DNA from 2 places in the Pseudomonas sp. GW821-FHT10B02 genome. Region 1 is predicted to be linked to the other one. Evidence: predicted binding sites of a transcription regulator. Region 1 holds the regulator's gene; the other holds the start of a gene.

The links. The regulator sigma-54, encoded in region 1, starts transcription at its own class of promoters, with help from an activator protein. The targets are predictions, from matches to a motif close to ANTGGCATNNANNTTGCTNT.
Region 2: a site for sigma-54 is predicted at 7,555-7,574, ahead of AC07OF_RS11205 (CmpA/NrtA family ABC transporter substrate-binding protein). Genes of this name have one in related genera too.

The regions. Positions count from the first base shown of each region.
Region 1 is NZ_JBWKNR010000002.1:136,262-152,206, forward strand. Features, by position in the region: gene AC07OF_RS03590 (YhdP family protein) at 1-1,854, shown strand, start outside; gene AC07OF_RS03595 (carbon-nitrogen hydrolase family protein) at 1,869-2,720, shown strand; gene tldD (metalloprotease TldD) at 2,723-4,162, shown strand; gene yjgA (ribosome biogenesis factor YjgA) at 4,205-4,726, opposite strand; gene pmbA (metalloprotease PmbA) at 4,835-6,181, shown strand; gene AC07OF_RS03615 (hypothetical protein) at 6,371-6,772, shown strand; gene fumC (class II fumarate hydratase FumC) at 6,765-8,141, shown strand; gene AC07OF_RS03625 (DUF2753 family protein) at 8,162-8,623, shown strand; gene AC07OF_RS03630 (superoxide dismutase) at 8,626-9,237, shown strand; gene AC07OF_RS03635 (ZIP family metal transporter) at 9,249-10,142, shown strand; gene AC07OF_RS03640 (HPr family phosphocarrier protein) at 10,161-10,433, opposite strand; gene rapZ (RNase adapter RapZ) at 10,454-11,308, opposite strand; gene ptsN (PTS IIA-like nitrogen regulatory protein PtsN) at 11,311-11,775, opposite strand; gene hpf (ribosome hibernation-promoting factor, HPF/YfiA family) at 11,788-12,096, opposite strand; gene AC07OF_RS03660 (RNA polymerase factor sigma-54) at 12,174-13,667, opposite strand; gene lptB (LPS export ABC transporter ATP-binding protein) at 13,847-14,572, opposite strand; gene lptA (lipopolysaccharide transport periplasmic protein LptA) at 14,573-15,097, opposite strand; gene lptC (LPS export ABC transporter periplasmic protein LptC) at 15,084-15,656, opposite strand; gene AC07OF_RS03680 (KdsC family phosphatase) at 15,665-15,945, opposite strand, start outside.
Region 2 is NZ_JBWKNR010000006.1:56,314-72,258, reverse strand. Features, by position in the region: gene dacB (D-alanyl-D-alanine carboxypeptidase/D-alanyl-D-alanine endopeptidase) at 1-901, shown strand, start outside; gene AC07OF_RS11225 (sensor domain-containing diguanylate cyclase) at 906-3,302, opposite strand; gene rlmKL (bifunctional 23S rRNA (guanine(2069)-N(7))-methyltransferase RlmK/23S rRNA (guanine(2445)-N(2))-methyltransferase RlmL) at 3,409-5,610, opposite strand; gene rmf (ribosome modulation factor) at 6,152-6,367, shown strand; gene AC07OF_RS11210 (quinone-dependent dihydroorotate dehydrogenase) at 6,463-7,485, opposite strand; gene AC07OF_RS11205 (CmpA/NrtA family ABC transporter substrate-binding protein) at 7,637-8,851, shown strand; gene AC07OF_RS11200 (ANTAR domain-containing response regulator) at 8,867-9,442, shown strand; gene AC07OF_RS11195 (nitrate/nitrite transporter) at 9,617-10,828, shown strand; gene AC07OF_RS11190 (bifunctional protein-serine/threonine kinase/phosphatase) at 10,838-12,508, shown strand; gene cobA (uroporphyrinogen-III C-methyltransferase) at 12,538-13,281, shown strand; gene AC07OF_RS11180 (OmpA family protein) at 13,339-14,376, opposite strand; gene sigX (RNA polymerase sigma factor SigX) at 14,487-15,053, opposite strand; gene AC07OF_RS11170 (mechanosensitive ion channel family protein) at 15,168-15,945, opposite strand, start outside.

The DNA.
Region 1 (15,945 bases):
CCGATCGGCACTGCTGCGCTGTTCGCAGGCTGGGAAGGTCAGGGTAGCCTCAAGGGCAAGCTCAAGCTGGATATCCCCTTGGCCAAGGGCCAGCAACCGCAGGTGGTGGTGGATTTCGACACCAGCGATGCAAGTCTGAAAATCGCCGCCCCGGTGATCGAGCTGAACCAGCTCAAGGGCGCGTTCCGCTTCGACTACGGCAAGGGCCTCAGCGGCCAGAACATCAGCGCACGGGTATTCGACAAGCCGATTACCGCGCAGATCTTTGCCGAGGGCAAACCCGGTGAGCTGCAAACGCGGGTCCAGGCCAAGGGCCAGGTGGCGCTCGGCGCCCTGACCCAATGGTTGCAGGTCAAGCAGGCCTTGCCATTATCCGGCGAGCTGCCCTATCAGTTGCAGCTCAATCTGGGTAGCCGAGACAATCAGCTCAAGGTTGACTCCAGTCTCAAGGGGCTGGCCATCAACCTGCCTGCACCCTTCGGCAAGACCGCCGAAGAAACCCGCGACAGTCAGTTCGGCATGACCCTGCAAGGGCCTGAACGGCGGTTCAGCGTCAGCTACGCCGATGTCGCCAACATGCTCTATGCCGCGCCCATGGACAGACTCGACCAGGGCCGTGGCGAACTGGTGCTTGGCGGTGGCAGCGCGCAATTGCCCAGCGCTCAAGGTGTGCAGGTACGCGGCAAGCTGGCGGAACTTGACCTCGCACCCTGGCAGCAACAAATGGACAGCCTGGCCGGCAATGACCCGGGCGGCAGTGCCCGCCAGCTATTGCGCGGTGTTGACTTGAGCATCGCCCGGCTCAAGGGGGGCGGCCTTGACCTGAACCAGGCAGTGGTGCGTCTGGATCGCAATCCGAACAACTGGGCGTTGCGCCTGGACAGCAAGGAAGTCATCGGCAACGCACGCCTGCCTGACGCCAAAGGCGCGCCGATGGTGGTGAACCTGCAGACCCTTCACCTGCCGCCGCAAGATCCGGCTGAGGTGATCGTGCCCAACGCGCCTGATCCGATGGCTAACATCGATCCGCGCAAGATTCCTTCCATCGATCTGAGTATCGACAAGTTGTACCGCGGCGATGATCTGCTCGGCAGCGCGGCGGTCAAGGTACGTTCGACCGCCAAGGGTATCGCCCTGAATGACCTGGACCTCAGCCTCAAAGGCCTGCAGATCGACGGCAATGGCGGTTGGGAAGGCGCTCCGGGCGCCAGCGGCAGTTGGTACAAGGGGCGCATCGAGGGCAAGAACCTGGCCGACGTGCTCAAAGCGTGGAATTTTGCCCCGACCGTCACCAGCCGCGATTTTCGCATGGATGTCGATGCGCGCTGGCCAGGATCACCGGCCTGGGTCAGCCTTGGCCGGCTCTCCGGCAGCCTCGATGCCGCCCTGCGTAAAGGCCAGTTTGTTGAAGTCGAGGGCGGCGCCCAGGCCCTGCGGGTGTTTGGCCTGCTCAACTTCAACTCGATTGGCCGGCGTTTGCGCCTGGACTTCTCCGACCTGTTCGACAAGGGCCTGAGTTACGACCGGGTCAAAGGTCTGCTGGTGGCCAGCGAAGGCGTTTATGTCACCCGCGAGCCGATCACCGTGACCGGTCCTTCGAGCAATTTCGAGCTTGATGGCACCCTGGACATGGTGCGTGACCGGGTTGATGCGAAACTGCAGGTGACCTTGCCGGTGACCAACAACCTGCCGCTGGCCGCCTTGATTGTCGGGGCGCCGGCGGTCGGTGGCGCGTTGTTCCTGGTTGATCGTCTGCTGGGTGATCGCGTGGCGCGTTATGCCAGTGTGCATTACCGCGTCGAAGGTCCGTGGAAAGAGCCTAAAATCAGCTTTATCAAACCGTTCGAGAAATAGTCTCGGGAGCGCCAATGAAGTCAGCAGTGATCCAGATGGTCAGCCAGAGCGATATTCCGGCCAACCTGGAGCAGGCTCGGCGTTTGCTTGAGCAGGCGGCTGCCGGCGGTGCGCGCCTGGCGGTGTTGCCGGAGAACTTCGCCGCCATGGGCCGCCGCGACAGCGCCGCCATCGGTCGCGCCGAGGCGCTGGGCGAGGGGCCGATACTGCCGTGGTTGAAACAGGCCGCCCGCGACCTCAAGTTATGGGTGGTGGCTGGCACCTTGCCTTTGCCGCCGGCCGGGCAGCCGGATGCCAAGTCCCATGCCTGTTCGTTGTTGATCGATGAGCATGGCGAAACCGTAGCGCGCTACGACAAGCTGCACCTGTTCGATGTCGATGTCGCCGACAACCGTGGCCGCTATCGGGAGTCTGATGACTATGCCCATGGCAGCCAGGTGGTGGTTGCCGATACCCCGGTCGGACGCCTGGGCTTGAGCGTATGCTATGACTTGCGCTTCCCTGAACTGTACAGCGCCTTGCGCGCTGCCGGGGCCGAACTGATCAGTGCTCCGGCAGCGTTCACCGCCGTAACCGGCGCGGCGCATTGGCAAGTGCTGATCCGCGCGCGGGCGATTGAAACCCAGTGTTATGTCCTGGCCGCCGCGCAGGGCGGTATCCACCCGGGGCCACGGGAAACTTACGGACATGCGGCGATCGTCGATCCCTGGGGGCGAATTATCGCCGAACAGGCCAGCGGCGAGGCCGTGCTGCTGGGCGAACGCGACAGCAGCGAACAGGCGTCCATCCGGGCGCGGATGCCGGTGGCCTTGCACCGGCGCTTTTTCTCGCAGGACGCTTTGCGGCCTGCGCACACCTCGGAGTGACTATGAGCGAGATGTTATCCACTGTCAGCGAGCATCTGCTGGCGCCGGGCGGGCTGACCCTCGACAGCCTGCAGTCAGTGCTGGGTGAGTTGGCCGGGCCGGGCATCGATGCCGCCGACCTGTATTTCCAGGGGCAGATTTCCGAATCCTGGGCGCTTGAAGACGGGATCGTCAAAGAAGGCAGTTTCAACCTCGACCAGGGCGTGGGCGTACGTGCCCAGTCTGGCGAGAAAACCGGTTTCGCCTACAGCAACGCCATCAACCTTGAAGCCCTGACTTCAGCTGCGCGTGCGGCCCGCTCGATTTCCCGCGCCGGGCAGAACGGCAGTGTCCAGGCGTTCAAAAGCCAGGATGTCGTTCAGCTGTATGGCACCGACAACCCGCTGGAAGTGCTCAGCCGTGCCGAGAAGGTCGAGCTGCTCAAACGTGTCGATGCCGCCACGCGCAAGCTAGACCCGCGAATTCAGCAGGTTACCGTGAGCATGGCCGGGGTCTGGGAGCGCATTCTGATCGCCGCAGCCGATGGCAGCCTGGCTGCGGATGTGCGTCCGCTGGTGCGTTTCAACGTCAGTGTGATCGTCGAGCAGAACGGCCGGCGTGAGCGCGGTGGCCATGGCGGTGGCGGGCGTACCGACTACCGCTATTTCACCGACGAGCGGGTCATGGGCTTTGCCCGAGAGGCCCTGCGTCAGGCTTTGGTCAACCTCGAAGCGATTCCGGCCCCGGCCGGCACCTTGCCGGTGGTCCTCGGTTCAGGTTGGTCCGGCGTGTTGCTGCATGAGGCAGTCGGCCATGGCCTGGAGGGTGACTTCAACCGCAAGGGCAGCTCGGCCTACAGCGGCCACATGGGCGAAAAGGTTGCCTCGAGCCTGTGCACCATCGTCGATGATGGCACCCTGGAAGGTCGCCGCGGTTCGTTGAGCGTGGATGACGAAGGCACGCCCACCGAGTGCACCACGCTGATCGAGAACGGCATTCTCAAGGGCTACATGCAGGACAAGCTCAACGCCCGGTTGATGGGCATGGCGGTCACCGGCAACGGGCGCCGCGAGTCTTACGCGCACCTGCCAATGCCACGCATGACCAACACCTACATGCGTGCCGGGGAAAGCGATCCGGAAGAAATCATCAAGTCGGTCAAGCGCGGCCTCTACTGCGCCAATCTGGGCGGCGGCCAGGTGGATATCACCAGCGGCAAGTTTGTCTTCTCCACCAGCGAAGCCTATCTGATCGAAGACGGCAAAATCACTGCACCGGTCAAAGGCGCGACGCTGATCGGCAACGGTCCGGAAGCCATGAGCCGGGTATCGATGGTCGGTAACGACCTGTCCCTGGACAGTGGTGTGGGCACCTGTGGCAAGGATGGTCAGTCGGTGCCGGTTGGCGTCGGCCAGCCGACCTTGAAGATCGATGCGATCACCGTGGGTGGCACGGGCGCATGAAGTTGAAACCGGGCGGGCAGGGCGCCTGCCCGGTCGCGGGGCTCAACGCAGACCGCGTTGAACCTCGTCGAGGGTGCGAATGTACTTGAAGATCTTGCGGCTGGCGCTAGGCGGCTTGTTGGTTTTCAGCTCGTGCTGGGCCTGGCGGATCAGCGAGCGCAGCTGCTGGCGGTCGGCCTCCGGGTATTCCTGGACGAATTTTTCCAGGACTTCGTCGGTGCCGTCGATCAGCCGGTCGCGCCAGCGTTCGAGGCCGTGGAAGCGCTCGTTGTACTGGCGCGACGAGGCGTCGAGCTGGTCAAGAAGGGCAGTGATCGCGTCGATGTCCTGGTCACGCATCAGCTTGCCGATGAACGACTTGTGACGCCTTTTGGCCTCGTTCGCCGTGTGGCGCTTGTGCTCTTCCAGAGCCGCGCGCAGTTCGTCGGTCAAGGGCAGTTTGGCCAGGATGTCGGGCTTGAGCAATGTGAGGCGCTCGCCCATATCGACCAGCGCCTGCATTTCGCGCTTGATCTGGGTTTTGCTTTTTTCGCCGTCGAAGGCGGTGTCGTAAGAATCAACCATGGGGGCAGTCCGCTGAGAATCGCCGCCATGATAACCAGTCGGGGGCCGCTTGTCCGGCCCGGTCGTAGATTGACCCGTGCCGAACGCAGAATTTGAGTGGAGAAAACCATGAATGCAGTCCAGAGCGTAGGTCCACAGGCCCTGCCGGCGTTGCAGGAGCAGGTTGAACAGATCATCGCCGAAGCCAAACGCCAAGGGGCCAGCGCCTGTGAAGTAGCGGTATCGCTGGAGCAGGGCTTGTCGACCTCGGTACGCCAGCGTGAAGTGGAAACCGTGGAGTTCAACCGCGACCAGGGTTTTGGTATCACCCTGTACGTTGGCCAGCGCAAAGGTTCGGCCAGCACCTCGGCCAGCGGCAGCGAGGCCATTCGCGAGACCGTCGCCGCGGCACTGGCGATTGCCAAGCACACTTCCGAGGATGATTGCGCAGGGCTTGCCGATCCGGCGTTGATGGCCCGTGATCTGCCTGACTTCGATCTGTATCACGCCTGGGACATCACCCCGGAACAGGCGATCGAAAAGGCGCTGGCTTGCGAAGCGGCGGCCTTTGACGCCGATGCGCGGATCAAGAACGCTGACGGCACCACGCTCAATACCCATCAGGGCTGCCGCGTGTATGGCAACAGCAACGGCTTTATCGGTGGCTACGCGTCGACCCGTCACAGCCTGAGCTGCGTGATGATCGCCGAAGCCGACGGGCAGATGCAGCGTGACTACTGGTACGACGTCAATCGCCAGGGCGAGTTGCTGGCCGATCCTCGCAGCATCGGCCAGCGCGCCGCGCAGCGGGCCGCCAGTCGCCTGGGCGCGCGACCGGTGCCGACCTGCGAGGTGCCGGTGCTGTTCTCGGCAGAGCTGGCCGGGGGGCTGTTCGGCAGTTTCCTGTCGGCGATCTCCGGCGGCAACCTGTACCGCAAGTCATCGTTCCTTGAGGGGACCATGGGGCAGCGCCTGTTCCCGAGCTGGTTGACCCTGGATGAGCGTCCACACCTGATGCGCGCGCTGGGCAGTGCGGCCTTCGATGGCGATGGTCTGGCCACCTATGCCAAACCGTTCGTCGAAAAAGGCGAGTTGGTCTCCTACGTACTGGGTACTTATTCCGGACGCAAACTTGGCCTGCCGAGCACCGCCAATGCCGGTGGCGTGCATAACCTGTACGTCACCCACGGGGTGGAGGATCAGGCCGCACTGATCCGGCGTATGGGACGTGGATTGTTGGTCACCGAGTTGATGGGGCATGGCCTGAACATGGTGACCGGCGACTATTCCCGTGGTGCCGCAGGCTATTGGGTCGAGAATGGCGAGATTCAGTTCGCTGTCCAGGAAGTGACCATCGCCGGCAATATGAAGGACATGTTCCAGCAGATTGTCGCGATCGGTAATGATCTTGAGACTCGTAGCAACATTCACACTGGCTCGGTACTGATCGAGCGGATGACTGTGGCGGGTAGCTGATTGTGGTAGGAGCGGGCTTGCCCCGCGATACAATGTGACTGACTAGACGCAATCGCGGGGCAAGCCCGCTCCTACCGAAAGAGTGCCCCCCTGAAGCCCGGCCATGTGTCGGGCTTTTTTGTTTTTCTACTTTCGCATCCTTGAATTGATTCTGATTATCACTTAATAATGAATATCATTATCTAGGCGATGATGTTCATGAAACCCGTCCTTCACGAATTGCCCTACCTCGAAAACTGGCGCTGGCTCAGCCGCCGTATCCGTTGTGCGATGGAGCCGGACGAACCGCGCTTGATCGACCACTACCTGGCCGAAGGCCGGTATCTGGTGTGCTGCACTGAAACCTCGGCCTGGACCGTCGCCCTGACCTCATTCCGCCTGCTCCTGGATACCGCTTGCGACCGCATGCTGCCCTGGCATTGGCGCTGCCTGTGCCTGGATCAGGCCTGGAAGCCGCTGTTGCAGCTGCGCAAGCTCGACGGTGGCGAGCACGGCCAGCGTTGGCAGCCTCTCGCCCTGCAACTGGCGAACTGCACGCTACTGCCTTCGATTTCTTTCGCTGAACTGATGCAAGGACTTGATGATGAGTAATACCCGTATCGAGCGTGACAGCATGGGTGAACTGCAGGTGCCGGCCGAGGCCCTGTATGGCGCTCAGACCCAGCGTGCGGTGAACAACTTCCCGATCAGCCAGCAGCGCATGCCGACCCAGTTCATTCGTGCACTGCTGCTGGCCAAGGCTGCCGCGGCCAAGGCCAACATCGAACTCAAGCAACTGGATGAGGGGCAGGGCACGGCCATTGTCAAAGCGGTCGAGCAACTGCTGGCTGGCGATTTCATTCAGCACTTTCCGGTGGATATCTTCCAGACCGGTTCCGGCACCAGCTCGAACATGAACGCCAACGAAGTGATTGCCACCCTGGCAAGCCGCATTCTCGGCGATACGGTCAATCCGAACGATCACGTCAACTGCGGGCAAAGCAGTAACGACATCATTCCTACCACTATTCATGTCAGTGCCGCGCTGGCCTTGCATGAGCAACTGCTGCCAGCACTCAAGCACCTGGTGCAGGTGATCGAGCGCAAGGCGCTCGAGGTACATCCCTTCATCAAGACTGGCCGAACCCACCTGATGGACGCCATGCCGGTGCGCATGAGCCAGGTGCTCGGCGGATGGGCGGCGCAGATCTCGGCTGCCATCGCACACATTGAGTCGACCTTGCCGGCGTTGCAGTCGCTGGCCCAGGGCGGTACAGCCGTAGGGACCGGAATCAATGCCCATCCCGAATTCGCCGGGCGATTCAGCCAGCAGCTGTCTGAACTCACCAAGGTGCCATTCACCCCTGGGCAGAATCTGTTCGCCCTGATCGGCTCACAGGACACTGCCGTTGCCTTGTCGGGTCAGCTCAAGACCACTGCCGTGGCCTTGATGAAGATCGCCAACGACCTGCGCTGGATGAACTCCGGTCCGCTGGCTGGCCTGGGTGAGATCGAACTGGAAGGCCTGCAGCCGGGCTCCTCGATCATGCCGGGCAAGGTCAACCCGGTGATTCCGGAAGCCACCGCCATGGTCGCCGCGCAGGTCATCGGCAACGACGCGACCATTGCCGTGGCCGGTCAGTCGGGCAATTTCGAACTCAACGTGATGTTGCCGATCATTGCTCAGAACCTGCTGAGCAGCATCGAGCTGATGGCCAATGTCAGCCGCTTGCTGGCCGACAAGGCGATCGCCAGCTTCAAGGTCAACGAAGCCAAGCTCAAGGAAGCACTGGCGCGTAACCCGATCCTGGTAACGGCGCTGAACCCGATCATCGGTTATCAGAAGGCCGCCGAGATTGCCAAGACCGCCTACAAGCAAGGGCGGCCGATCATTGAGGTAGCCCTGGAGCACACCGACTTGCCGCGCAGCCAGCTGGAAGTGCTGCTCGACCCGGAAAAGCTTACTGCCGGCGGTATCTGATAGCGCCCTGGAGGTTTGTCATGCAGCACTGGAAACGCACCACCGAAATCGCCAATCGCCTGTTCGACCAGGGCGAGCTGGTCGATGCCCGCGAGTTGTATCTGCAGGCCCTGGCCCTGGCCCAGGTGTTGTTCGAGCGCTGGCATGACGCCGATGAAGCGGTGGCCGTGTGCGTGATTGCTCACCACAACCTGGCCGACCTGCACCTGCGCTTGAATCAGCCTCAGGAGAGCGCGGAGTACCTCTGCGCCATCCATCAGCGGCTGTTGCAGGCCATGCAGGATCAACGCCTGACGCCAGCGCTGCGCGAAGCGGCGCTGCGTCACAGCGGCAAGACCTACACCGAGTTGCTCAATTTCATCAGTGAGTACGGCCAGTACCCACGAACCGAACGCCTGCTCCACAGCCATGGCCCGCAACCGGCGGTACTTGCCGGTCAGGAAAGCGCCGGGTCTTCTGCACATCAATACGGAATCCATTGAGAATGCCTTATACCTTGCCTGCATTGCCTTACGCCTACGATGCGCTGGAACCGCACATCGATACCCAGACCATGCAGATTCACCACAGCAAGCACCATCAGACCTACATCAACAACCTCAATGCTGCCGTCGAAGGCAGTGAATGGGCCGAATGGCCGGTCGAACAACTGGTGGCCGCGGTCAAGCAGTTGCCATCGAGCCTGCAGGCGGCAGTGATCAACCAGGGTGGCGGGCATGCCAACCACTCGCTGTTCTGGACGGTCATGTCGCCCCAGGGCGGTGGTCAGCCCCAGGGCACGGTTGGCAAGGCTATCGATGAGCAATTGGGCGGCTTCGACGCCTTCAAGGATGCCTTCACCAAGGCGGCGTTGACCCGTTTCGGCAGCGGTTGGGCCTGGCTCAGCGTGACGCCGGAGAAAAAGCTGGTGGTGGAAAGCAGTGGCAACCAGGACAGCCCGCTGATGCACGGCAACACGCCGATTCTGGGGCTGGATGTCTGGGAACATGCCTACTACCTGCTGTACCAGAACCGCCGTCCCGAATATATCAATGCCTTCTACAACGTGATCGATTGGTCCGAGGTAGAACGCCGTTATGTAGCCGCCCTGGTGTGAGTCGTCCCGGTATGCGTACGGATGTGATGTCCATCAGCAGCGTGCGTTTGTTTCGCCTGGCGCTGGGTACCCTGTTGCTGCTGGTCGGCTGCGCTTTGCTGGTAGCGCAGGGGTTGGCCTGGCTGGACCTTGAGCCGCGCATGATGCGTGCGCTCGAAGGGGGCGCCCTGTGTGCATTGGGGACCGCGCTGGGTGCAGTGCCGGTGCTGGTGATCCGCAGCATGCCGGTAGCCTTGGCCGATACGTTGCTGGGTTTTGGCGCCGGGGTGATGCTGGCGGCAACGGCGTTTTCCCTGATCATTCCCGGGCTTGATGCTGCCCAGGCTATTGGCCTGGGCAAATGGAGTGCCGGAGGGCTGGTCAGTTTCGGCTTGCTGTTCGGCGCTTTCTGCCTCTACCTGGTCGATCTCAAAGTGTCTGGCGCTTCGCCGGAGGCCTTGGTCGGCACTGCCCGGCAGCCGGTGATTGCCGCACGGATCTGGGTGTTTGTCATCGCCATCATCGCCCACAACATCCCGGAAGGCATGGCCATCGGTGTGTCGGCCGGTGGTGGAATGGCGGATGCCGACAGTCTGGCCATGGGCATCGCCTTGCAGGATGTGCCCGAAGGCCTGGTCATTGCGCTGGTGCTGGCCGGGGCCGGGATGGCGCGATTCAAGGCCTTTGCCATCGGTGCGGCGTCTGGTCTGGTCGAGCCGGTGGCGGCAGTGATTTGTGCCTGGCTGGTGACGGTGGCGGAGTTGTTGCTGCCACTGGGCCTGGCCTGTGCGGCCGGGGCGATGTTGCTGGTGGTCACCCAGGAGATCATTCCTGAATCACGCAGCAACGGTCATCATCGCTTGGCCAGCCTGGGTTTGTGCGTCGGCTTCTGCCTGATGATGGTGATGGATACGGCGTTGTCTTGAGCAGGAAGCAGAGGGCGGTTACTCGCCCTCGTCAAAGTAGTTGTTGATCAGCTCGATCAACGCTTCCAGGGCTTCGTCCTGTTGCTCGCCTTCAGTATGCAGGTGTACCTGAGTGCCTTTGCCCGCTGCCAGCATCATCACGGCCATGATGCTTTTGCCGTCGATCAGTTTGTCAGGCGCGCGACCTACGCGCACGGTGCAAGGGAAGCGTCCGGCCACGCCGACAAACTTTGCCGCAGCCCGGGCGTGTAGCCCCAGCTTGTTGATGATGGTGATTTCACGAGCGGGCATCGCGGCGGTAGTCCTGTGGGCTAGAGGTCGCGGTGGCGAACCTGGACATTCTTCAGGGATTGCTGCAGCAACTGGCCCAGGCGTTCGGTGAGGTAAACCGAACGGTGGTGTCCACCAGTACAGCCAATGGCAATGGTGACGTAAGCGCGGTTGCTGGCGGCAAAGCGCGGCAACCATTTGAGCAGGTAGCTGGAGATGTCCTGGAACATTTCTTCGACGTCAGGCTGGGTGGCCAGGTAATCGATGACCGGTTGTTCCAGGCCGGAGTGTTCACGTAGCTCCGGCTTCCAGTAAGGGTTGGGCAGGCAGCGCACGTCGAACACCAGGTCGGCATCCACCGGCATGCCTCGCTTGAAACCGAAGGATTCGACCAGGAACGCGGTACCGGGTTCCGGCTGGTTAAGCAGGCGCAGTTTGATCGAGTCCCGCAACTGGTAGAGGTTCAGTTTGGTGGTGTCGATCTTCAGGTCGGCGAGGTCGGCGATCGGCCCCAGCAGGTCGGTCTCGACCTTGATCGCTTCGGCCAGCGAACGATTGGCGTTGGTCAGCGGGTGACGCCTGCGGGTTTCCGAGAAACGCTTGAGCAGGGTCTCTTCGTCGGCGTCCAGGTACAGCACATCACACTGGATATGCTTGCTCCGGGCATCTTCGAGCAGCTCGGGGAAGCGGCTCAGATGGCTGGGCAGGTTGCGTGCATCGATTGATACCGCCACTTTGGGCTGCATCAGCTCGGTGTTGATCAGGGCATTTTCCGCCAGCTGCGGTAGCAGCCCGGCAGGCAGGTTATCGATGCAGTAGTAGCCGTTGTCCTCCAGGACTGCGAGGGCGGTGCTCTTGCCGGAGCCGGATCGGCCACTGACGATAATCAGGCGCATGTTCAGGACTCGTTCTGTACGTCCAGTACGACCTGGTACAAGGCTTCACTGCTACCGGCGGCACGCAACCTGTCACGCACTTCCTTACGGTCGAGCATGCTGGCAATTTGGCGCAACAGCTCAAGGTGCGCATCAGTGGCCGCTTCGGGAACCAGCAGGACAAACAGCAAATCGACCGGGGCGCCATCAATGGCGTCATAGTCAATCGGTGCATCCAGGTGTATCAGGGCGCTGATGGGGGATGAGCAGCCTTTCAGGCGGCAGTGTGGAATGGCAATGCCATTACCAAAACCGGTCGACCCGAGTTTCTCCCGGGCAAACAGGGCTTCAAAAACGTCTTGCATCTCCAGGTCCGGAACTTCCCGGTCGATCAGGGTGGCGATTTCCTGGAGTGCACGCTTTTTACTGCCTCCCGGCGCGTTCACCAGGGAACGGCCGGGGGTCAGGATGGTTTCAAGTCGGATCATGGATGAGGGGGATCAGCGGGCCGCTGCACCTTGCAGCAGGCTTTGCTGTTTTTCCTTGTGTTTTTTCAGTTGGCGGTCGAGCTTGTCGGTCAAGGCATCGATCGCTGCATACATGTCTGTGTGTTCGGCATTTGCAACCACTTCGCCGCCGGGAATAAACAGCGTCGCTTCAATTTTCTGCTGCAGCTTCTCGACCTTCATGATTACCGTCACATTGGTAATCTTGTCGAAGTGCCCTTCCAGCCGTTTCAGTTTCTGTTCGACGTACTCGCGCAGCGGCTGGGTGACTTCTACATGCTGTCCACTGATATTGACTTGCATACAGCTTCTCCTTTGTTGCCCGTGCATAAGAGGCAGGTATTGCGCCTGCCACTGAACTGCTATGGCTATCTCAGGGGCTACATCAGTCGCTTACGCTCACTCGACGGTGCAATGCCGAGGGACTCGCGGTACTTGGCGACGGTGCGACGGGCTACCTGGATACCTTGTGCCTCCAGTAAACCAGCGATCTTGCTGTCACTCAATGGCTTTTTCTGATTTTCCGCTGCAACCAGTTTTTTGATGATCGCGCGAATCGCTGTGGACGAGCATTCACCGCCTTCGGAGGTGCTGACGTGGCTGGAGAAAAAGTACTTCAGCTCGTAAATTCCACGCGGTGTATGCATGTATTTCTGGGTGGTGACCCGGGAAATGGTCGACTCGTGCATGCCCACCGCTTCGGCGATGTCGTGCAATACCAGCGGCTTCATTGCTTCGTCGCCGTGATCGAGGAAACCACGTTGGTGCTCGACGATCTGGGTGGCGACCTTCATCAGGGTTTCGTTACGGCTCTGCAGGCTCTTGATGAACCAGCGGGCTTCCTGCAACTGGTTGCGCATGAAGGTGTTGTCGGCGCTGGTGTCGGCACGGCGGACGAATCCGGCGTATTGCGGGTTGACCCGCAGACGCGGCACGGCTTCCTGGTTGAGCTCGACCAGCCAGCGTTCGTTGTCCTTGCGCACGATCACGTCAGGGACCACGTATTCGGCTTCGCTGGACTCGATCTGCGAGCCAGGGCGCGGGTTGAGGCTCTGGACCAGTTCGATGACCTGGCGCAGTTCGTCTTCTTTGAGCTTCATCCGCCGCATCAGCTGGCTGTAGTCACGGCTGCCGAGCAGGTCGATGTAATCGCGGACCAGGCGCTGGGCTTCGGCCATCCAGGGGGTGCTGGCGGGCAGTTGACGCAGCTGCAGCAGCAAGCACTCGCTGAGGTTGCGCGCGCCGATGCCGGCCGGTTCGAATTGCTGGATGCGGTGCAGCACGGCTTCGACTTCGTCGAGCTCGATATCCAGCTCCGGGTCGAAGGACTCGCAGACTTCTTCGAGGGTTTCGTCGAGGTAGCCCTGGTTGTTGATGCAGTCGATCAGGGTGACCGCGATCAGCCGGTCGGTGTCGGACATCGGCGCCAGGTTCAACTGCCAGAGCAGGTGGCTTTGCAGGCTTTCGCCAGCCGAGGTGCGGGTGGTGAAGTCCCACTCGTCATCGTCGTTGCTGGGCAGGCTGCTGGCGCTGGTCTGGTAGATGTCTTCCCAGGCCGTATCGACCGGTAGCTCGTTGGGGATGCGCTCGTTCCATTCGCCGTCTTCCAGGCTGTCCACGGTGGGCGTGGTTTCCTGGAAACTGGTGTCCTGGACTTCGGCGACCGGCTTGCTTTCGGCGTTGTCCGCCATCGGGTCGCTGTTGTCGAAGTCGTCGCCTTCTTCCTGGCGTTCGAGCATCGGGTTCGATTCCAGCGCTTCCTGGATTTCCTGCTGGAGGTCCAGGGTAGAAAGCTGGAGCAGACGGATGGCCTGTTGCAACTGCGGTGTCATCGTCAGTTGCTGGCCCATTCTTAGGACGAGCGATGGTTTCATGGCAGGGGCTTAACACCTTTTTCGCCGGCGCACATGCGCCATCCACTACAAGGGCACCGAAGCGCCAACTTTAAGCAAATTATATGCCTGAAATTGGAGCGTTTGCCTAGGGTGCTGTAACAATTAAGCCGGATTTCACCGGTACAGTTGCCCCTGGCAAGCGCTTTGTCGCCTCGAACTTACAAGCGGAACTCGTGGCCCAAGTACACCTCTTTGACCAGGTCGTTGGCCAGGATGGTCTCTGCATCGCCTTCGGCAATCAGTTGGCCATCGTTGACGATGTAAGCGGTTTCGCAGATATCCAGGGTCTCACGGACGTTGTGGTCGGTGATCAGTACACCGATGCCCTTGGCCTTGAGGTGATGGATGATCTGCTTGATGTCGCCGACCGAAATCGGGTCGACACCGGCAAAGGGTTCGTCGAGCAGGATGAATTTCGGTGCGGTGGCCAGGGCACGAGCGATCTCCACGCGGCGACGCTCGCCGCCGGACAGGCTCATGCCGAGGTTGTCGCGAATGTGGCTGATGTGAAATTCCTGCAGCAGGCTTTCCAGTTCCTTGCGACGTCCGGCGGTGTCGAGGTCCTTGCGGGTCTCGAGGATCGCCATGATGTTGTCGGCAACCGAAAGCTTGCGAAAGATCGAGGCTTCCTGGGGCAGGTAACCAATACCGGCACGGGCACGGCCGTGCATCGGCTGGTGGCTGACATCCAGATCGTCGATCAGGACACGGCCCTGATCGGCCTGGACCAGGCCGACGATCATGTAGAAGCAGGTGGTTTTGCCGGCGCCGTTAGGGCCGAGCAGGCCGACGATCTGGCCGCTGTCGATCGACAGGCTGACGTCGCGGACCACTTGTCGGCTCTTGTAGCTCTTGGCCAGGTGCTGGGCTTTGAGGGTCGCCATTTACTCGGCCTTCTTTTTAGGCTGGATCACCATGTCGATACGCTGGCGCGGTGAGGTCACATTGCCGCCACGACCGGCAGTCGCTACCTGGGACTTGGTGTTGTAGACGATCTTCTCGCCTTCGGTGGTATTGCCTTCGTTGACCACTTTGGCGCGGTCGGTCAGCACCACCAGGTCTTTTTGCGCCTGGTACTGGATGGTCACGGCGTAGCCCTGCATCTTGTCCGGCTTGGCAGCGCTCTGTTGCTGCTCGAAGTAGGCCAGGTTGCCCACCGAGGTCACCACATCGATGTCGCCGGAGTCGGCGCGGGTGATGGTCACGGTGTTGCCTTTGATCATCATCGAACCTTGGGTGATGATGACGTCGCCGGTGTAGGTGGCGACCCCTTTCTTGTCATCCAGGTGCGCGTTGTCGGCCTGAATGCGGATAGGCTGGTCACGGTCGTTCGGCAGGGCCCAGGCGCTCGCGCTTCCCAGTGCTGCGCTCAGGCTGAGCAAAAAGGGGAGGGTTTTAACGAGCCTCATACTGTCCTCTTACGTTGGACAGCAGGTCCATCCTGCCGTCTTTCAAATACGCTTTCATTCCATTGCCCGTAGTGACGCCACCGGCGCCGTCGATTTTAACGGCTTGTGCGGTTTGCGCATATTGCTTCTGCGGGAATACCGTCATGCGGCTGGTGGTAATGATCATGGTGCGGTTCTTTTCATCGGTGCGGGCAACCCGTACCGAGTCAATCAATTCCACTTCCGAGCCGTCCGGGTTGACCTCGCCCTTTTCGCTCTGCACATGCCAGGGGTAGGTGGTGCCGCGGTACAGCTGCAGGTCCGGCTTGGTCAGCAGGGTCACTTCACTGACCTTGAGGTGTTCGACCTTGTCGGCGGTCATCTCGTACTGCATCTTGCCGTCTGGCAGGAACTGTACGCTGTGGGCGTTGGTGGCGTAATAGTCGATAGCGTTGTTGTCGACGCTGACCACCGGCTTGTCGAGGAAGCTTTCGGGGCCGATGTTCCAGTAGCCGACTGCCGCCAGCAAGGCGGCAATCACACTGTACAGCGCAGCGGTGCGGAATTTTTTACTGAACATGTGGCGCTCTACAGGTAATGGGCATTGGCCGCGTCGAGATTGCCCTGGGCTTGCAGGATCAACTCGCAGAATTCGCGGGCTGCGCCTTCACCGCCACGGGCCTTGGTGATCCCGTGGGCGTGCTCGCGGACAAAGGCTGCGGCATTGGCCACGGCCATGCCCAGGCCGACGCGACGGATCACCGGCAGGTCAGGCAGGTCGTCGCCCAGATAGGCAACTTGTTCATAGCTTAGGTTGAGTTGGCTGAGTAGGCCGTCCAATACCACCAATTTATCTTCACGCCCCTGAT
Region 2 (15,945 bases), on a different contig from region 1:
CTTTGTCGCCCGCAACGACGGTGGCAAGGTGCTGGTATCGGTCGAACCACCGATTGCCAGCATCCGCATCGACAACCAGGTCAAGGCGGTCAACAGCAAGCAATGCAGCGGCGATGTGCGCTACAACCCGGTCACCCAGGCAGACGGCGTTACCGTGGTGGTCAGCGGTCAATTGGCTGACGGCTGCAACTCGCAGACCTACCTGTCGCTGCTCGACCACCCGACCTATGCCGCCGGTGCGGTACGGGCCATCTGGAATGAACTGGGTGGCACCATCCAGGGCCGCGACCGGATCGACAGCGTGCCGAAAAGTGCCCGCCTGCTGGCACGCGCCTTCTCGCCTGACCTGGTCGAGATCATTCGCGACATCAACAAATACAGTAACAACACCATGGCCCAGCAGCTGTTCCTGAGCCTGGGCGCGCAGTTCCGCACCGATGCCGATGGCGACGACGCCCGTGCAGCACAGCGTGTGGTACGCCAGTGGCTGGCGAAAAAGGGCATCACTGCACCGCACCTGATCATGGAGAACGGCTCCGGTTTGTCTCGCGCCGAACGGGTCAGCACCCGGGAAATGGCGGCCCTGCTGCAGGCTGCCTGGAAAAGCCCCTACGCTGCCGAATTCATCAGCTCCATGCCGCTGGTAGGCATGGATGGCACCATGCGCAAGCGCCTCAAGCGCACAGCGATGACCGGCGAGGCCCATATCAAGACCGGAACCCTGAACACCGTACGCGCGATTGCCGGCTACAGCCGCGACAGCAACGGCAACACCTGGGCGGTGGCGGCGATCCTCAACGATCCAAAGCCCTGGGGTGCTTCAGCGGTGCTCGACCAGGTGCTGCTGGACCTCTATCGCCAGCCGAAACTGGTCAACAGCACGGCCTCGGTACAACCCTGAGCATTCAGGAGAGTTCTGCCTCGACCCGGTCGCGGCCAGCTTGTTTGGCCGCATAGACGCCGGAGTCGGCGCGTAGCAACAAGGCATCGGCGCCCTCCCCCGGGCGCCAGCCGGCCACGCCAAAACTGGCAGTGACCTGCCCAACCCCCTCGACGACGACGCTGCGCACCCCCTGCCACAACTCCAGCGCCAGCGAGTGCGCCTGCTCGGCGTTACTGCCCGGGCACAAGACCATGAACTCCTCTCCGCCCAGACGACAGAACACATCGGTGCGGCGCAGACGCTGACTGATGCGCTGGCACAGGCTGCGCAACACATGATCGCCCACCGCATGACCAAACTGGTCGTTGATGCGTTTGAAGTGATCGATATCCAGCATGATGATCGCCAGGTCCTGATTGTCGCGCTGAGCGCGCTCAAGCTCGACCTTCAAACGCTCCTGGAAATAGCGCCGGTTATGGATACCGGTCAGCGAGTCGGTCACCGACAGCGCGCGCAACTCTTCTTCAACCCGTTTCAGATCGGAGATATCGGTCAGATAGCCGTGCCACAGCGTGCTGCCGTCCTCCTCCGGCTCAGGGGTCGCCTCGCCACGCACCCAGCGCTGGCCTGCCAGTGGCAATAACACTCGATACTCCTCACGCCAAGGTGTCAGGTGATCGGCTGAATGGCGGATTGAAGTGCGCACACGCAACAGGTCATCCGGGTGGATACGCTCAAATACCGCTGTAGCATCCTGGCGCAACAGCTCAAGCTCAATCTCGTAGATGTCACGCAAGCCTTCACTGGCATAGGTGAAACATGAGCTGCCATCCAGACGCAGGCGAAACTGATAAATGCCACCAGGTACTTCGGCACTGAGCTTGTCCAGCAAACGGTCACGGGCCGCCAGGGCTTCATGCACGCGCTTGCGCTCAGTGACATCGATACAGATCGCCAGGTGACCGACCCACAGGCCATGCTCATCGAGCACTGCCGTCACCAGCATGTTGGCCAGCAGATGGCTGCCGTCTTTACGCTGCAACGTCCACTCACCCGCCTCTTTGCCCCCCTCCTGCACGGTTTGCGCGAACATTGCCTGGGCCGGAGTGATTTCGCGGCCATAGCGCTGGCTCAAGTCCCGGGCCCGCTGGTGCAGCTCCTGGGGCGAAATCAGTGCCTCAAGGGTCAGGCTGCCGACCGCTTCGGCACTGCTGTAGCCCAGCATGCGTTCGGCGCCAGCATTGAACGTGCTGATCACGCCACGCAGATTGGTAGCGACGATCGCGACCTGAGTCGCCGCATCCAGCACACTGCGCAACTGATTATGGGTATCACGCAGGGATTGCTCACTGATGCGCAACTCGCCAGTGCGCTGCTCGACCAAGGTCAGCGCGCGCTGACGCTGGCTGAACAGACTGAACAGCAAGGCACTGAGCAATACACTGAGCAAACCACCCAGAAACACCACCGCGGGGACCGCCGAAGAGCGGTTGGCCTGCATGAACGCCAGACTTGGACGGATATCGAGCTGATAGTCATGGTCGGCCAGGTGCAACAGATGACTGGCGGCCAGCGTTGAGGAGGCACCCCGGTTATCCGACTGGAACAGTACCTCATGCTGGCTGTCCGGCCCGGACAGGTCGCGAATACGCACCACCAGGTTGTCCTGGGCCGCGTTGGGCAGCCCCTCGGCCATCAACTGCCGCATACTGATCACCGCCATGACATACCCCCGCGGCTGCGGGTCAGGATCATGTGGCGCGAACACTGGCGCCGCCATCAGAATACCGCGGGCATACGCAGGCTCCACATCGGTGAGGTTAAGCGGCGCAGAGACAGCCATGCTGCCAGGCTTCGCGGCGCGTTGCAGGGTGTCCTGACGCAGGGCCTGGGAAAGCAGGTCGAGACCCAGCGGCTGGCGCAGCAGTTTCAATGCCTGGGTAAACAGCACCGGGTAGTAGATCGGACGCGCGGGTGATACGCGCAAACTGCCGTCATCAGTCAGTTGCTGGATTTCGTAGGGACGGCCAAGTACCTGAGTCGCACGCTGCTCAAAGGCCTGGCGTGCGGGCCCCGGCACCCGCGGCGCCCAGGAATAGGCCTGGGTACGGTGCAGCAAGGGCCGCGCGTAACCATTGAATTCTTCGAGCGTGATTTCGGTGGCAAAGACGAAGAACCGACGCAGCCCATCCAGGCGCTGCACCTGATCCTCGAAGCGTTCTTCGATACGACTGTAACGCTCACTGGCCAGCAGTTCGAAGCGTTGACGCAACTGTTGCTGGTACAACTCGTAGGTTGCCAACGCCAGAAACGCAGTCAACAGTCCGCCGGCCACCAGTGCCACAAGGGCAACCAACCAGGCGGACACTTCTTCGCTGACGAAGCCGAGCATCTTTGGACGAACGCCATGCATCGACATAGTTGATAACACTCATAACGCCAGCATGCAGCGTTTCCCAGGTCCTCCTTCAGTTATAGCCATTAGCCACTAATGAAGCAATCCGAGGCCTGGGAGAAGATCGTCTTCAGCGTGCCTGAATGCGCCATGCCCGATGAATCTTGGTGTTACGGGCGAAGTCCGGATCCAGGGTCTGCGCGCTGATTTCCTCTACCGCATAACGTTCGGCCAGACGTTCGTCGAGCTGGAACTTGCGGAAGTTGTTGGAGAAATACAGCACGCCGCCTGGTGCCAGACGCGTTACTGCCAGGTCGAGCAATTCGACATGGTCACGCTGGACATCGAATACACCTTCCATACGCTTGGAGTTGGAGAAGGTCGGCGGATCGATGAAGATCAGGTCGAACTCATCACGGCAGGCTTGCAGCCAGGCCATGACATCGCCCTGCTCCAGGCGGTTCTTGTCGGAGAAACCATTGAGCGACAGGTTGCGCCGCGCCCAGTCCAGGTACGTCCGGGACAGGTCGACGCTGGTGGTGCTGCGTGCACCGCCCTTGGCCGCATGCACGCTGGCGGTCGCGGTGTAGCAGAACAGGTTGAGGAAACGCTTGCCGGCGGCCTCACGCTGGATACGCATGCGCATCGGCCGGTGATCGAGGAACAGTCCGGTATCCAGGTAGTCGGTCAGGTTGACCAGCAACTTGACGCCTCCTTCACTGACTTCCAGGAACTGGCCCTGGGTGCTCTGGCGCTCGTACTGGCGGGTACCGCTCTGACGCTCGCGACGCTTGACCACCACCCGGCTCTGGTCGATGCCCAGTGCCTGGGGAATTGCGGCCAGCGCATCGAACAGACGGGCCTGGGCTTTCTCCGGGTCGATCGAACGCGGTGCGGCGTATTCCTGGACGTGTACCCAGTCCTGGTACAGGTCGATGGCCAGGGCGTACTCAGGCATGTCAGCGTCATACAGACGATAGCAACTGACCTGCTCGCGCTTGGCCCACTTGCCCAGCTGCTTGAGGTTTTTCTGCAGACGATTGGCGAACATCTGCCCGCCTTCGCTCAAGCGTGCCGGCTCGCTGGCAACGGCTGCCGGCGAACGCTGGTCTTCGTTACCCTGAGCGTCACGCTCGGGCTGGCGACGTTCGCCGGTGACGAACTGGTCGGGCTGCACCTTGATCAGCAACAGCTTGCACGGCAGCGCGCCGTTCCAGAATGCATACTGTTTGTGGCTGCGAATACCCATGCGCTTGCCCAGGTCGGGGGCGCCAGTAAACACCGCCGCTTCCCAGTTCAGGCACGATTGACGCAGACGCTCGCCGAGGTTCTGGTAGAGGTACAGCAGGCTGGCTTCATCACCCAGACGCTCGCCATAGGGCGGGTTACAGATCACCAGGCCCTTCTGGTTCTGGTCTGGACGCGGCTCGAAACTGCCTACCTCGCCCTGGTAGATTTTCACCCAGTCGCTAAGACCGGCACGCTCGACGTTGTTGCGGCCCGGCTGGATCAGCCGCGGATCGGCTTCGTAGCCACGAATCCACAACGGCGGACGGGCAAGACCGGCCTGCGCCCGCGCCTGCGCTTCGTCGTGCAGCTTGCGCCACAACGCCGGCACATGGCCAAGCCAGGCGCTGAAGCCCCAGCGCTCACGCTTGAGGTTGGGGGCGATGTCGGCGGCGATCATCGCCGCTTCCACCAGGAAGGTACCCACACCGCACATCGGGTCAGCCAGCGCACCGCCTTCGGCGGCAATACGCGGCCAGCCGGCACGGATCAGTACGGCGGCGGCAAGGTTTTCCTTGAGCGGCGCAGCGCCCTGCTGCAGACGGTAACCGCGCTGGTGCAGACTGTGGCCCGACAGGTCCAGGGACAAGATCGCTTCCCCGCGGTCCAGACGCAGGTGCACGCGCAAGTCAGGGTTGAGCTTGTCAACCGAAGGACGCTCGCCATCGCGGGTACGCAGCTTGTCGACAATGGCATCCTTGACCTTCAGGGCGCCGAAATGGGTGTTGTCGATACCCGAGCCATGGCCGCTGAACTCCACGGCCAGCGAACCGCTGGCTTCCAGATGGTCCTGCCACTCGACTTCGTGCACACCATCGTACAGGTCGTCGGCGTTCTTCATGTTGAAGCGCTTGAGCACCAGCAGCACGCGGTTGCCCAGGCGTGACCAGAGGCACAAGCGGTAGGCGGTTTCCATGTCGGCCGAGCCGCGGATGGCCGAGGTGTGTTCACGCACCTCTTCAAGGCCCAGGCCGCGGGCCTCTTCGGCGAGCAGGCCTTCAAGACCTTTGGGGCAGGTTAGGTAGAGTTCGAAACGGTCCGACATGAGGTATCCAGTGCTTTGAGCAATAAGTGGAGGGCAAGCGCATCGCCTTCCGATGTTTAATCGAACGCCTTTCCAGCGAGCGTTCGAATGGCACTGCGGTGAGTGCCGGGCCACCCGGGCAACCTGACCTTTTGCCTGGGGCAGAAAAGTCTTTGATCGCCGGGCAGAATGAAAAATTCACGACTGACAGGGGGAAAAATGACCCTTCGTCGTATTGACTGCCTTGTTACAAATTATCACCCGGCGCTCGCCAAGTGACTTCAATTCTTATCAAACCCTGATCATAGCGGGCTTTGCGTCGGATCCAGGCCTGACGCATTTATTTACTTATCCTTTGACCCTAGGAAAGGTTACGTCCTTATGACAAAACGATCATTCACACTGTGTCGTGCATTGGTTAGAACTCATCTCAGGTTGTCACCGCAACGGGGCAACACTTTCGCTCGCGACGCCGGCAGCGAGCGCAAACCGGCAGAACGATTCTGCCCGGCCTCCTAGAGGCCGACGGGACATTACAGTCAACAAGTGAGGGCAACACCCTATGAGAAGACTTAAGCGTGATCCGTTGGAACGAGCATTTTCACGTGGCTACCAATATGGGGTCACCGGCAAATCCCGCGAGCTTTGCCCTTTTACTCTACCGTCTGTACGCCAGGCATGGATCAATGGCTGGCGTGAAGGACGCGGCGACAACTGGGACGGTATGACCGGCACTGCGGGTATTCACAGACTCAACGAACTTCACGCCGTTGGCTGAACGAGGATCTGAATTCATTCACCATGCGCGCCCCATCCGGGCGGCGGGCTAAGGCCCAGGGGCCCCTTCAAGGGGCCCTTTTTTATGCCTGCGTTTCAGCGCGGCATGGCTGCGATGGCGTCCACCGCTTCGCGAATCAGCGCAGGGCCTTTGTAGATGAACCCCGAATAGATCTGCACCAGGCTGGCACCGGCGGCGATCTTCTGTGCCGCATGCTTGCCCTCGGTGATGCCCCCGGCGGCGATGATTGGCAACTTGCCACCCAGCTCACCCGCCAGCACCTTGACGATATGCGTGCTCTTTTCCAGTACCGGCGCGCCCGACAGGCCACCGGCCTCGTCGCCATGGGGCAAGCCTTCGACACCTTCACGGCCCAGCGTGGTGTTGGTGGCAATCACCGCATCCATGCCTGACTCGACCAGCGCCGCCGCCACCAGCGCGGTTTCTTCATCGCTCATGTCCGGAGCGATCTTGATCGCCAACGGTACGTGCTTGCCGTACTGCGCAGCCAGTTGCCCACGGCGTTCGGCCAGGGCATCGAGCAACTGCTTGAGCGAGTCGCCGAACTGCAGGCTGCGCAGGCCCGGGGTGTTGGGCGAGCTGACGTTGACGGTGATGTAACTGGCGTGGTCGTAGACCTTGTCCAGACAAATCAGGTAGTCGTCCACCGCGCGCTCGACCGGGGTGTCGAAGTTCTTGCCGATATTGATGCCCAGCACGCCGCGATACTTCGCTGCCTGCACGCGGTTCAGCAAGTTATCGACACCCAGGTTGTTAAAGCCCATGCGGTTGATGATCGCCTCGGCCTGCGGCAAGCGGAACAGGCGCGGCTTGGGGTTGCCCGGCTGCGGACGCGGCGTGACCGTGCCGATCTCGACAAAACCGAAACCCAGCTGGGCAAAGCCATCGATGGCTGCGCCGTTCTTGTCCAGACCTGCCGCCAGACCCACCGGATTGGCGAACTCCAGGCCCATGACCGTCACCGGCAAGGAGGCCGGGGCCTTGGTCAGCAGCCCGTTCAGGCCCAGGCGGCCACCGGCGCCGATCAGGTCCAGGGACAGGTCATGGGAGGTCTCCGGGGAGAGCTTGAACAGCAACTGGCGGGCCAGGGTATACATGGGCGGGCTTAGCTCGGCGTGAGTGAGGGGGCGATTATATAGGTGGCGTCGTCCGGGGGACAGCGCCGCCTTGGCATATGCGTTGCTTTGTTGACGCTTGATACCGGCCACGCAAGCGGCACGGCCTGCCCCTCGACACAGGCGCGATACTGTGAACAACGATACCCCCACGACTCCACTGGCCTGGGTCAACGGCAGCGATGCGCCGGAAAAGCACAGCCTGGACATCGGTTTCATGGCCCTTAGCGACTGCGCCTCGGTAGTGGTTGCCGCGACCCAGGGCTTTGCCCAGCCCTATGGCCTGAGCCTGAACCTCAAGCGCCAGAGTTCCTGGGCCGGCCTGCGCGACAAGCTGGTCAGCGGCGAGCTGGACGCTGCCCATAGCCTGTATGGGCTGATTTATGCCGTGCACCTGGGCATTGGCGGCACCGGGGCCACCGACATGGCGGTGCTGATGGGGCTCAACCAGAATGGCCAAGGCATCAATCTGTCGGCGGCACTGCAACGTCAGCGCGTGACCCGTCCCGAGGCGCTGGAGCACTTCGTGCACCAAAGCAGGACAAAACTCACCTTTGCCCAGACCTTTCCGACCGGCACTCACGCCATGTGGCTGTATTACTGGCTGGCCAGCCAGGGCATCCACCCACTGCATGACGTCAACAGCGTTGTAGTGCCACCGGCGCAGATGCTTGCTCATCTGCAAGCCGGGCGCATTGACGGTTTCTGTGTCGGCGAACCCTGGTCGGCCGACGCCGTCGAGCAGGGCCAGGGGATCACCTTGGCGACCAGCCAATCGATCTGGCCTGACCACCCTGAGAAAGTCCTTGGCTGTACCCGCGCCTTCGTCGAGCAGTACCCCAACACCGCCAGAGCGCTGGTCAAAGCGATTCTGGCCGCCAGCCGCTTCATCGAGCAAAGCCCGGAAAACCGTCGCAGCACTGCCCAACTGCTGAGCGGCCAGGCCTACCTGGACACGCCCTTGAACAGCATCGAACCGCGCTTGCTCGGTGACTACCACGACGGCCTTGGCAATCACTGGCACGACCCGCACGCCTTGCGCCTGCACGACAACGGCCGGGCCAACCTGCCCTACCTGTCCGACGGTATGTGGTTCATGACCCAGTTCCGCCGCTGGGGCCTGCTGCGCGAAGACCCCGACTACCTCGGCGTGGCGCGCCAGGTGCAGCAACTGGCGCTATACCGCGACGCCGCCACTGCCATCGGTGTGCCTTGTACCGAGCAGAACATGCGCCGCAGCCAGTTGATCGATGGCAGCTATTGGGATGGCAGCGACCCCGCCGGCTACGCCCGCAGCTTTGCCCTGCACGCGCTGGCGCAAACGCCTGCCGCCCTCGCCCGTCGCTGATCAGGGGAGCTCATGATGCTGCGAATCCTGTTGATCGACGACACCGAAAAGAAAGTCGGGCGCCTGAAAGCCGCACTGGTTGAAGCTGGCTTCGAAGTCATCGAAGCGTCAGGGCTGATCATCGACCTGCCGGCACGCGTCGAAACGGTGCGTCCGGATGTGGTGTTGATCGATACCGAATCACCGGGCCGGGATGTGATGGAGCAAGTGATCCTGGTCAGTCGCGACCGGCCACGGCCAATTGTCATGTTTACCGACGAGCACGATCCGAGCGTGATGCGCCAGGCGATCCAGGCCGGGGTCAGCGCTTACATCGTCGAAGGCATCCATGCGGCGCGGCTGCAGCCAATCCTCGACGTGGCCATGGCCCGCTTCGAAAGCGACCAGGCGCTCAAGGCCCAGCTGCAAGCCCGCGACCAGCAGCTGGCCGAGCGCAAGCGCATCGAGCTGGCCAAGGGGCTGCTGATGAAAATGAAGGACTGCAACGAAGAACAGGCTTACACCCTGATGCGTCGCCAGGCCATGAGCAAGCAGCAGAAGCTGATCCAGGTGGCCGAACAGATCATCGCCATGAGCGATTTGCTTGGCTGACAGCACCCTGGCCTGGCTTTTGCACTTCCTATTCACACAGGTAGCCAACGGCGGTTGCCCCTTCACGACAAAGACGTCGCATCCCCCTCGCAACAGCGGGCCGGGAGGCGGCGTCTTTTGCGTTTCTGCCCCTTGAGGGCGCGACCTGCAGTGCAACGTTCAACGAGGTGTTCGATGAATACGAGTTTCTGGAAGTCCGGGCATATTCCCACGCTGTTCGCCGCCTTTTTGTATTTCGACCTGAGCTTTATGGTCTGGTACCTGCTCGGCCCCCTGGCGGTGCAGATTGCCACCGACCTGCAACTGACCACCCAGCAACGCGGACTGATGGTTGCCACACCGATCCTGGCCGGCGCCATCCTGCGCTTCGTAATGGGCATCCTGGTAGACCGCCTGTCACCGAAAACCGCCGGCCTGATTGGCCAGGTGATCGTCATCATTGCGCTGTTCTGCGCCTGGAATCTGGGCATACACAGCTATGAACAGGCGTTGCTGCTGGGTGTGTTCCTCGGCGTCGCCGGCGCTTCCTTTGCCGTCTCCCTGCCACTGGCCTCGCAGTGGTACCCGGCCCAGCACCAGGGCAAGGCTATGGGTATTGCCGGCGCGGGCAACTCCGGCACGGTATTCGCCGCACTGCTGGCGCCGGTCCTGGCCGCCAGTTTTGGCTGGAACAATGTCTTCGGCTTTGCCGTGGTGCCGCTGGTGCTGACCCTGGCGCTGTTCGCCCTGCTCGCGCGCAATGCCCCGCAACGCCCCAAGCCCAAGGCCATGGCCGATTACCTCAAAGCCCTGGGTGATCGCGACAGCTGGTGGTTCATGTTCTTCTACAGCGTCACCTTTGGCGGCTTCATCGGCCTGGCCAGCGCGCTGCCCGGCTACTTCAACGACCAGTACGGCCTGAGCCCGGTCACTGCCGGCTACTACACGGCCGCCTGCGTGTTCGCCGGCAGCCTGATGCGCCCTCTGGGTGGCGCCCTGGCCGATCGCTTTGGCGGGATCCGTACCCTGCTGGCGATGTACACCGTGGCAGCCATCTGTATTGCTGCGGTCGGTTTCAATCTGCCGAGCTCGGTGGCAGCACTGGCGTTGTTCGTCAGTGCCATGCTCGGTCTTGGTGCTGGCAATGGTGCAGTGTTCCAACTGGTACCGCAGCGTTTTCGCCAGGAAATCGGCGTAATGACCGGCCTGATCGGCATGGCCGGCGGTATCGGTGGCTTCCTCCTGGCCGCCGGCCTTGGCGCGATCAAACAGCACAGCGGCGACTATCAACTGGGGCTTTGGCTGTTCGCCAGCCTCGGCGTGCTGGCCTGGTTCGGCCTGTACGGCGTGAAACAACGCTGGCGCACCACCTGGGGTTCGGCCGCCGTCACCGCGGCGCGGGTCTGAGGCTGCGCCATGAGCCTGCAACTGAGCTTTGCACAAGCCAGCGCCACCGGGCCTCGAGAAGAGAACCAGGATGCCTTGCGCCTGGTTACCCCCAACCCGGAACTGGCTGCCAGCAAGGGCTATCTGTTCGCCCTCGCCGACGGCGTCAGCCAGTGCGCCGACGGTGGCCTGGCCGCGCGGGCGAGCCTGCAGGCGCTAGCTCTGGACTATTACGCCACACCGCCTACCTGGGGCGTGGCCCAGGCGCTCGACCGCCTGTTGCTGGCGCAAAATCGCTGGTTGCGCGCCAATGGTGGTGGCCAGCCTCTACTGACCACCCTCAGCGCTTTGGTACTGCGCGGTCGGCGCTTCACCCTGGCGCATGTCGGCGACTGCCGCATCTATCGCTGGGCCGCCGGCCAGTTGCAGCGCATCAGCGAGGATCACGTCTGGGATCAGCCAGGCATGCAGCATGTACTAAAGCGCGCCCTGGGCCTGGATCAACACCTGCAGGTCGACTACCTCGAAGGCGACCTGCACGCTGGTGAATGCTTCGTCCTGCTCAGCGATGGCGTCTGGGCCAGCCTCAGCGAATCGCAGATCCGCGCTGTGCTGCGCGAACAGATTGACTTGCAGGACGCGGCGCACACGCTGGTCAGCTCGGCCCATCACAGCGGCAGCCAGGACAACGCCAGCGCATTGCTGGTGCGGATTGATCAGTTGGGCACGAGCAACCTCGGCGATTCCCTGGCGCAGTTGCAGCAATGGCCGCTGCCAGGCCCCCTGCGTAGCGGCCAATCGATCGATGGCTGGACGGTCGAGCAGGCCCTCAGCCAGAGCCGGCAGTCCTTGTTGTACCGGGTTCACGACAGCCAGCAACACGCCTGGCTGCTGAAAACCCTGCCCGAGCAGCGCAAGGATGAACCTGGCGCCCTGCAAAGCCTGCTGCTCGAAGAGTGGTTCCTGCGCCGGGTTGCCGGGCGTTACTTCCCCGAAGTACACCCGGCCAGCCAGCGTCAGCACCTGTATTACCTGATGCGTGAATACCCGGGCCAGACCCTGGAGCAATTGTTCGCCCGTACCGGCCCCTTGCCACTGGCGGATTGGCAGGCGCTTGCCCAACAACTGCTGCAGGCCGTGGGCATGCTGCACCGGCGCAACATCCTCCATCGCGATATCAAACCGCAGAACCTGCACCTGGGTGACGATGGCCAGCTGCGCCTGCTGGATTTTGGCCTGGCCTTCTGCCCGGGACTCTCTGAAGACCGTGCCCACGAACTCCCCGGCACCCCGTCGTTCATTGCCCCGGAAGCGTTCGGCGGCGAGCCGCCCAGCGCCCGGCAAGATTTGTACAGCGTCGGCGTAACGCTGTTCTACCTGCTGACCGGTCACTATCCCTATGGCGAAATCGAAGCGTTCCAGCGCCCACGTTTTGTCCAGCCCACCAGTGCCGCGCGCTACCGCCCAGACCTGCCGGAATGGCTGGAGCACAACCTGAACCAGGCGTTGCTCGCCGACCCGCAGCAACGATTTGAAACTGCCGAGCAATGGCTGTTGCTGCTCGAACAAGGCGAACGCCAGCACCTGAGCATACGCCCGCGGCCACTGCTCGAACGCGAGCCACTGAAGGTCTGGCGCGGCCTGGCGCTGCTGTCGTTGTTACTCAACCTGATCCTGCTGATCAGCCTGCTAAAAGGCTGACGGCATCCTTTGCCGATGAGGAATACCCGATGAATGCGAAAGTCTGGCTGATTGGTGCAGGTCCCGGCGACCCGGAACTGCTGACCCTCAAGGCTGTGCGTGCCCTGGCTGAAGCCGAGGTGGTACTGATCGACGATCTGGTCAACCCGCTGATCCTCACCCACTGCCCTCAGGCGCGCGTGGTTGCCGTTGGCAAACGCGGCGGATGCCGTTCCACACCCCAGGCCTTCATCCAGCGCCTGATGCTGCGCTATGCCCGCCAGGGCCGTTGTGTGGCCCGGCTCAAGGGCGGCGACCCGTGCATTTTCGGGCGTGGCGGTGAAGAGGCGGCCTGGCTACAGGCCCAAGGTATCGAAACTGAACTGGTCAATGGCATTACCGCCGGCCTTGCCGGGGCAACCCAATGCGGCATTTCCCTGACCTTGCGCGGCGTAAGCCGGGGCGTGACCCTGGTCACCGCACACACCCAGGATGACAGCCCGTTGAACTGGCAGGCGCTCGCCCAGGGTGGCACCACCCTTGTGGTGTACATGGGCGTGAGCAAACTCGACGAGGTCCGGCAAGGCCTGTTGGCAGGCGGCCTGGCAGCGGACACGCCGGTGGCGATGATCGAGAACGCATCCCTGCCCCAGCAACGCGAACAACGCAGCACCTTGGTTCAGCTTTGCGAGGACGCTGCGCGCTTCAAACTGAGCAGCCCGGCAATACTGGTGATCGGCGAAGTGGCGGCCCGAGCAGCGTCAGGCAGCACCCTGCTGCAGATTCCGGCCTGAATCGCAGACAAAGAAAAGCCCGGCCTAGGCCGGGCTTTTCCGTGAAGCACTTACCAATTACTTGGCTTGGGCTTCTACTTGTGCTTCTACGCGACGGTTAACAGCGCGACCAGCGTCGGTGGCGTTGTCAGCAACCGGACGGGTTTCACCGTAGCCTACCGACTCAACACGGCTCGATTCTACGCCGTACTGGTTGGTCAGAACCTGCTTAACGGCGTTTGCACGACGCTCAGACAGCTTCTGGTTGTAAGCGTCAGGACCGACGGAGTCAGTGTGACCTTCAACAGTGGTGGTGGTCTGTGGGTACTGCTTCATGAAGTCAGCCAGGTTTTTGATATCACCGTAGCTGTTTGGCTTGACGACCGACTTGTCGAAGTCGAACTTGACGTCCAGCTCAACACGTACGACTTCGGCAACAGCCGGGCAGCCGTCAGCGTCAACGGTAACGTTGGCTGGGGTGTCAGGGCACTTGTCAACGTTGTCGCAAACGCCGTCGTTGTCGCTGTCGGAGCAGACTTCAGCAACTGGAGCAGGAGCAGCAGCAACTTTGCCACCGCTACCACCGAAGTTCAGACCCAGACCGACGGTTGGGCCCCACTCGGTGTTGCCGTTGTCGATGTTGTACATGGCTTCAACGCCAGCACGGGCGAAGAACATGTCGGTGATGTACCACTTGGCACCGGCGCCCAGGTTGGCGAAGGTGGAGTGGTCACGACCGTTGTTGGTGGCCTGGCCCAGGCTCTCGTGCGCGAAACCAGCGGAAACGTAAGGACGCACTGCGTCGCCTACGGTACCCAGGTGGTAGGTAGCGTCGAGCTTGGCTTTAGAACCTTTGATGTCTTTGTTGAAGACTTCGCCACGAGCGTTGTGAGTCTCGTTGTAGCCCAGGTCCAGCGACAGGTCGTCGGTCAGGAAGTAACCGAGGCGAACACCAGGGTTGGTGCCGTCGTTCTTGAAATTGCGCTCGCTATCGTAGTACTGCTTGGTAACGTTACCTTCGATCTCAACCGCGCCTTGGCCCTGTGCCAGAGCGCCGAGCGAAGTTACGGCTACAAGAGAACCAATGGCCAAGCCCAAGGTGTTTTTCAATTTCATCCGTTAAATCCCCATCTGGTGATAGTTAAGCAGTCCCACCAACATCCGGGGGACAACTCGACGGCAAGTCTAGCAGAACTTGCCGGTACGTTAGAGATATTTGCGTGCCTCTAAGTTTCAGCAAGGCCCGCAAATTTCTCACGTAGCTTGTCTAGCGCACGTTTGTACCGCATTTTCGTTGCGCTCAGGCCCATATGCATGATATCGGCGATTTCCTGAAATTCCAGCTCTGCGACAAATCGTAGCACCAGAATTTCCCTGTCAATCGGATTAACATGCACTAGCCATTTATCCAGCCCACCTTTCTCTTCCGGTTTCGGCGCCTTCTCTTCCGAGGCCTCCTCAAGTGGATCAAGACTCAAGGCATCCATCAGTCGACGCTTGCGCCGCTCCTTGCGGTACTGGGTGATGCATTCGTTATAGGTGATGCTGTAGAGCCAGGTCTTGAACTTCGATTTGCCCTCGAAGTTCTTCAAACCATAGAGCACCTTGAGCATCACCTCCTGACAGACATCATCAGCATCCCGATCGTTCCCTAGATAACGTGCACACACGTTAAAAAGAGTCCGCTGGTAGCGTCGCATGAGCTCCTCATACGCGCGAGTAACATGAAACAGCTCCTCATGCGAACGCGCCACCAACTCCTCATCAGTGAGCTCGCGGGGGTCGTAACGCATGGGCAGCGAGTGAACTTTATTCAAAACGAATCTGGCCGACAGTCAGGTCAATGTCGCCGCTTACCCCTGCCTGGGGCAATTTTGCGGCGGCATACATTAGCAGGATTTACCCGGTTAGCGGCTATTGACTCGCTGCTCGAGCAGAATCCGGTTGGACAACGAAACCAGCTCGCCGTCATCGGTCAGCAGGGTCGTCTTGACCGTGCCGATCTCCTCGATCTGCCCTTCGACCTCTCCAACCTGCACCTGTTGGCCCACTTGATAGAGCTCCCGGACATAGATTCCAGCCAGAATCTGCCCGGCAATTTCACGGCTGCCCAGGCCCATCGCCAGGGCAACGGCCAGACCAACGGTAATCAAACCGATGACGATTACATGGTTCAGCAGATCGGTTTTGACCTCAAGCTGGCTGATTGCCACCGAAATACTGATGATAATAACCAGACCCTGGGCGATACGACCGACACCGGCGGCGTACTCCAGGCCGATGCCTTCGGCGGCACCGCGCACCAGGCCGTTGACCAGTTGTGCCAGGAGCACGCCCGCCAGCAGCACCAGCGCCGCGCCAAACACCTTCGGCAGGTACAGCGCGAGCATGTCCAGGGTTGCCGAAACGCGTTCAAGGCCCAGGGACTCAGCCGCCGAGACCAGGAAGATCAGCAACACGAACCAGTAGACGATCTTGCCGATCAGCGTCGAGATCGGTACCTGAATACCGACCCGATCCAGCATCTTGGTCAGGCCGGTGCCGCCCATCAGGCGGTCCAGGCCGAGCTTGGCCAGCAGTTTGGAGAGCAAGGTGTCGAGCAGCTTGGCCACGACAAAACCGAGCAGCACCACAACCAGGGCGCCAAACAGATTGGGGATGAAGTTCGCCACTTTGGTCCACAGC